DNA from 2 places in the Celerinatantimonas sediminis genome. Region 2 is predicted to be linked to the other one. Evidence: riboswitches for the same ligand, from Rfam matches in the RefSeq annotation. Region 2 holds a riboswitch; the other holds the start of a gene.

Region 1 (3,191 bases), on a different contig from region 2:
GCGACTGTTGGCTGGCATCACTGCCGCTATTTCATGTCGGAGGACAAGCCTTAATCTATCGAGCTCTACTCAGTGGTGCTAGCATCGCCCTTGGCTTTGAGTCGCTCGAAAAAGCACTTGATAACTTCCCGATTACGCATCTATCCGTCGTTCCAACGCAGCTCTATCGCTTACTTAAGCTAGAAACATTTCACAGCAATACCCTGCAGTTAAAACATATTCTGATTGGCGGTGGCCCATGCAACGAGATGCAGTTGCAAATGACGTTAAAAAGAGGATTTATCGCGTATATGAGTTATGGCAGCTCAGAGATGAGCTCGCAAGTCGCGACTCGAATTGTGGGTCAAGGCCAAGGGGCCGGTACACTGTTGCCCTACCGCGAACTTAAAATTCATCACAATGAAGTGCTACTCAAAGGAATGACACTCTCTCCTGGGTATTTCAAAGCAGGTCAGTTTTTTCCACTCACCGATGAACAAGGATGGTTCCACAGCGGGGATTGTGGCGATTACATTAACGATCAGCTAATGATCAATGGCCGGTTAGACCAAATGTTCATTTGTGGAGGGGAAAATATACAACCAGAAGAAATTGAAATGGCGCTGTTAAACCATCCGCAAATCTTAGCCGCAACAGTGGTTGCAATAACAGATGAAGAATATGGCAAACGCCCCGTTGCATTTATTAAAAGCAACGATGCGCTAACTCGAGCGAGTTTGGATAATTTTCTAAAACCGAAGCTTTCGGCTTTTAAACGGCCTGTCTACTACTTTGAACAGCCTAAACAGGCCGGATTAAAAGTTCAAAGAACGCAACTTATTCGTTGGTTGAATCAGCTAACTGACTATTCCAGCGTTGAAATTCAGTGATAGAAATCCATCCCTGTTGATAAGCATGGGACAGTGCACTACGTGATAATTCCTGATCAGATTCTTTCTCTTGGATGATGAATTGACAGTCTGTATTAAAAAAACGCTCGCGAGCTTTGAGATAGCGATCAACAAAACCACTTTCAGCAAAACTTACTGCAGCAGAATGATTCACTTGCATAGCATTCCTCGACAAAAAGTAAACGCAATTTCAATAGAACACGTTTGTGCATATTGTGCAAGCATTTAACGAGGTTTCGTGCAATATAAACCCTCTGAGACAAAAAATAGCGATTATGGCCGAACAATTAGCGTTGTTGACCATAATACTTTTGCTCATTAGAGCAAAAAGCAAGTTGTTCAAAAGAGGGCTTAGCCCTCTCTTAGCACATGCTTAGCTGGCTTTGGCTTCTAACTGCTGGCGATACTCAACGATATCTTCAATCGATAGAACCACCATCTGATGTTGATTCGCAAAATCAACGATTTCAGGCAACCGGGCCATTGTCCCATCCGGGTTAGTGATCTCAGCTAAAATACCGTATGGTTTCAATCCTGCCAGACGCATCAAGTCAACAGTTCCTTCAGTATGACCACGACGCTCAAACACACCACCTTGATGTGCACGCAATGGAAATACATGGCCAGGACGAACCAAGTCAGTTGGCTGACAATCATCAGCAATTGCAGTTTTAATCGTAGTCACCCGATCGGCCGCTGAAACGCCCGTCGTAACGCCTTCTTTCGCTTCAATCGTCACAGCAAAAGCAGTCTGGTTATGGTTGGTGTTATGTTCCACCATCGGTGGCAGCTGCAGTTGAGTTAAACGCTCATCAGGCATACACAAACAGACAATGCCGCTACTTTCGCGGATCATCAATCCCATTTGGGCAGGTGTAATATGTTCAGCGCTATAAATTAAATCGCCTTCGTTTTCACGGTTTTCATCATCCACAACTAAGACGCCTTGCCCATCGCGCAAAGCACCAAGTGCTGTTTCAACCCGTTCAATAGCGTTACCAAAAGAAGCTAAGAGATTCTGACTCATGTTCATTCCTTCTTAAAAATAATTAGAGTCAGGGCACAAAGAGATAACGGCATCCGCCGCTAAGAAGCATTCTTAAAAAGAATTGCTCTGAGGTATATGTCTGTTTCTCTCCCATCCGGACTATAACCGTCGGCCTTGGGATCTCACCAAGTCTGCTGACCTTTATGCAACGCACAAAGCGCTCGCGGGCTCATTATCTATCGATACATTACCGCCGGTGGGGACTTTCACCCCGCCCTGAGAATATATGTTGTATTACCCAGCAATAGTAAGGCTATCAACGATTGCGCGCAAATGTTCTTTAGGTCTATTTGTTAGAAATCAAAAAAAGTATAAAAATCGATCATCTTAATTGCTAATGAGAATAATTTTTATTAAAATTTATTCGTGAATTAGAGCGAAGGTGATTAACGATGTTTGTATGTGTATGTCAGGGGATAACCGATACCCAAATCCGCCAGGCAGTCCAAGAAGGTAAAACCTCACTGGGTCAAGTGAGACAGCATCTTCATGTTGCACAACAATGTGGTCGATGTGGTCAAATGACAAAAATGATCATTAATCAGGAGCTGGAAAAATTAGCACAGCAAGCAGACTTTTACGAAGTTGCTTAAAGAGGTTCTATTTTTAATTCCCCTTCCTTAAATACTGCTTGGCTGGGCCCATATACTCGCTCACTGACGACTTCTTGCCCAGCCAGTTTAAAATGAACATTCGGGTGCATCTGCTTTTTAACAATAAATCGGCTATGGCTTAAATAAGCATCGATGGCCTTTTGGGTCTCCGCAATTTCGGTTTCAGCTTGTGCCATTAAAACGTGGTCGTGTTGAATAGTTGCCGCCACTTTACTTTGCATCTCAATCCGTTTCTCTTCATCTGGGATCTTCGCACTGGCAATTTGCACTTCCATTAGCTCATCAAGGCGAAACTGAATTTTTTCACAGCGCTGTTGCAAAGCTTTACGCCGCTCATACAATCGCTCGTATTCACCTTCAACTAATATATAGGTATGAGGCCCTGCTTCACTACCAGCAATTACGGTCTCTAACCGGTCGCCAATATTAAATTCGCCTCCTACCAGTAACCCCCGAAAGCCCTTTTCATCTCCAACATAAACACTTTGCAGCGAGCGCACTAAACAGTGGCTAAGCTCACGAGTGATATTGATGTCTTTACCCGCACTAAGCTGGCTATATTGAGCATTGCGGGCATGAATGCAGCCATCGGCTTTTAGCACACACGATATCTGTCCATTCGGGCGACGATGACCAATA
Region 2 (3,191 bases):
CAAATGGTATGGCGCACTATTTCACGATGCGATGCTGATGCATGCGGTGCAACTGAGCCTAACCATCGGCGTATTATCAGCAAGTGCTGCTGTCGTCTTGGGGACGATTTCAGCCTTTGTACTAGGGCGTTTAAATCGCTTTCCAGGCGAGCGCGCATTTAGCTTTATGATTAGCGCTCCATTGGTAATGCCCGATGTGATTATGGGGTTGTCGATGCTGCTGATGTTTATCGCTCTGGGTCAGGTGTTTGATCTGTTCTCTGAGCGCGGCATGCTGACTATCTGGATTGCACACGTCACCTTTTGTACTTCTTATGTGTATGTGGTGGTTAGCTCGCGGCTTAAAGAGGTGGATCGCTCCATTGAAGAAGCCGCGATGGATTTAGGCGCACCGCCTTGGAAAGTCTTTGTGCTCATCACATTGCCCAGTATCTTTCCAGCGATTGTGGCAGGCTGGCTACTTGCGTTTACCCTCTCGCTTGATGACTTGGTCATTGCAAGCTTTGTTTCAGGGCCATCGGCAACGACGCTGCCAATTGCAGTATTTTCGAGTGTACGCATGGGGATCAGTCCGAAAATTAACGCACTTGCCACAATCATTGTTGCAGTGGTTTCAGTTGCCACACTGATTGCTTGGTGGCTGATGTCACGAGCTGAAAAACGCCACCAGCAAGCTGTACGAGCGGCGAAACGAGATGAGCAACTGATGGCGCCAGAACACCACCCAGACGTGCTTTAGAGTATAAGCCAAGAGTAACTCTTGGCTTTTTTAATTTAAGCCCTTTTAAGATGAGATGAGCTTTGCTCGGCTAAATGCAGCTCTTTAAAGCGCAATCCGACATTTCCGACAATTAGTAATACTGCCCCTAAAAGCTGATACATCGACAAACTCATCGATAAAAATAGCCAGTTAATTAGCGCTGCAAAAATTGGAAAGGTTTGCTCAGCAAGGGTGGTGACCTGCGCTGGGATCCGATTAAGCCCCTGGTAGTAAAACCACATTCCTGCCAGACCGCTTAACAGCGCCATCACAATTAACATCAAAAGTGGCTGAGCTGACATCGCATGGATTTGCGGCGTATGTAATAAAGCCAGCGGCACTAACACCACCAGCCCCATTAAAAAGCGTCCAGACATAATGGCATTGGCATTCATCTTCTGCTCAGAAAGATACTTCCCACAGACCGTCGCTGCGCCCCACGCGATCACCGCCAATAGCGTTAAACCGTAACCATACCAAGACGCCATAGATGCGTGGCTTATCACGACCGATTGCGAGAACATGGCATGAATATCGGGCCAGATCATCACCACTGAACCGAGCAAAATCAGCCCTGCCCAGCGAATAAAATAACCTCGAATACGCTCATTTAAAAACCAGCTAGCCAAAACAATCGCCACCACTGGCTGCAGTTTTTGCAATAAGATCACAACGGTCGGATTGAGATAGGCAAAGGCCTGCGTATAAGCCAACGAGCCAACCGCCGAGCCAATCCCGCCGATGAAGAACAAAGCCCCAAACGAGCGCACGTTAAGATTAAAAAATTGCTGGCGATAGCGCCATAACAGCGGCAACGTCACGATGACTAAGGTCAAGTGCTCCATGAGCACAATTTGCAAAGTGCTAAACCCAAGGCCAAGTAACGGATAACGAATTAACGTGTCTAACGCCCAGGTCAAGCACGCTATCATAATAAAGAATATTCCTGTCATCTTAATTGTAAGTCCATACAAAGTGTTAGATGTACAGGGTCGATGATTGAATAGCCAAGCCACACCATAAAGGTGTGCGAATGGACAACTGCCAGCTTGGTCGATCTTCTTTCATCCGGACTTTAACCGTCGGCTCTGGAATCACACCAGATCTGCTGGACCCTTAAAGACTGTGCTTTAAGGCGCTCGCGGGCTGTCTGTTCGGTAACAGAATCACCGCCGGTGGGGAATTTCGCCCCGCCCCGAAGTTCGATATTTACCTGTTAAATACATTTATTATTTAATCACGAAATAAAATAAAAGCAACGATCACACCATCCATCCTTTGCTGAAAATTTTGCGTCATCAGAGCATCACAGAACAGTCATCTTGGTGCGATAGATTAGTTGTTATTTTAATCAAAGGATGGAAGCTCATGAATTGGAAGCAAAATAATCACTTGCCCAGCCCTGTTGCACTGGCTGTATTGGCGCTTTTAGCCACCCAACCGTATGTGGCCTCGGCCAAAGAGTCGTTGACACCATTTCAGTTTAAAGTTGCATCAAATCAAACCCTCCCACACCAACAACAGACCAACTATTGGCGTGAACCTTCAATTCCTACTGGGGTAGGTTATGAGCAAACTGTGGATGTGCCAGCTTTGCACGGCGGTGTAAGCGTAGTTGACGGCGATATTCCCAATACCAACAGCAAAAACAATACCGTGGCCTATAACCCCAACATCAACCCAATATTACAAATTTTGGCAGGGTTTGACCGCATCTGGACTGCCGGTAACGCGGTGTGGGCCAGCGATGGCTCTAACAATTTAACAGCTTATGATGGTGATAAAGGCGTTGCCGGCGGCGCGACCCACAGCACATCCGAAGCGATTGTATTTGATTATGCCAACGCGAAGATATTGAACCGTAAAGTCTGGCAGGAAAACTTTGATTATGTGCACTCGCTAAAACGCCCACAGGCCAAGCATGCGGATGTCGTGCGAGCACTTAGAACCTCCCAGATGAACGCCTATTTGGACGATCAGCGTGATAAGGGCTATAGCTTAATCTCTGGTCTTGGCCCACTCGCCCAAGATTATAAAACAGGCACCAATGCCAGCTCAGATTATTCATTAACTGACTCGGGTAACAGTGATTACGCCTTTAGCCAAAGCGATGAAGTGATGGTTGATGGCACCACTGTCGATATTTTTACAAAGCAAAAATTGCTCAATAGCAGTCTGGCCGATTCCGGCAACTATGGAGACACCGATAGTACACTTGCAAGTGTCGTGACCTTGTTAAATACCGTTCGCGATTACGGCGCCTCATCGGAAGCTCCCAAATACCATTTCCAATCGCCTCGCCCATGGCGGCTTAGCGCTCGGACATATCAAGTACCGACATTTGACACCACCAGCGCATCTGCGCTTACCAAACGCACCTGTTATGACCTTGAAGCAAACAGCGTCGTAAAATATTTCGAGCAGCCTCATC

The links. Region 2 has a riboswitch for FMN ahead of ABTQ23_RS01130 (DMT family transporter). Riboswitches for the same ligand answer to the same signal wherever they lie in the genome.
Region 1: it holds a riboswitch for FMN, as region 2 does, so the genes downstream of both, ribB (3,4-dihydroxy-2-butanone-4-phosphate synthase) here and ABTQ23_RS01130 (DMT family transporter) in region 2, are expected to answer to the same signal.

Annotation. Positions count from the first base shown of each region.
Region 1 covers NZ_JBEQCS010000017.1:3,522-6,712, reverse strand. The annotation lists gene menE (o-succinylbenzoate--CoA ligase) at 1-869, shown strand, start outside; gene ABTQ23_RS16540 (hypothetical protein) at 817-1,050, opposite strand; gene ribB (3,4-dihydroxy-2-butanone-4-phosphate synthase) at 1,264-1,917, opposite strand; FMN riboswitch at 2,017-2,166, opposite strand; gene ABTQ23_RS16530 ((2Fe-2S)-binding protein) at 2,331-2,531, shown strand; gene ABTQ23_RS16525 (flagellar assembly protein A) at 2,528-3,191, opposite strand, start outside.
Region 2 covers NZ_JBEQCS010000001.1:246,903-250,093, reverse strand. The annotation lists gene ABTQ23_RS01135 (ABC transporter permease subunit) at 1-739, shown strand, start outside; gene ABTQ23_RS01130 (DMT family transporter) at 775-1,713, opposite strand; FMN riboswitch at 1,813-1,967, opposite strand; gene ABTQ23_RS01125 (phosphatase PAP2 family protein) at 2,129-3,191, shown strand, end outside.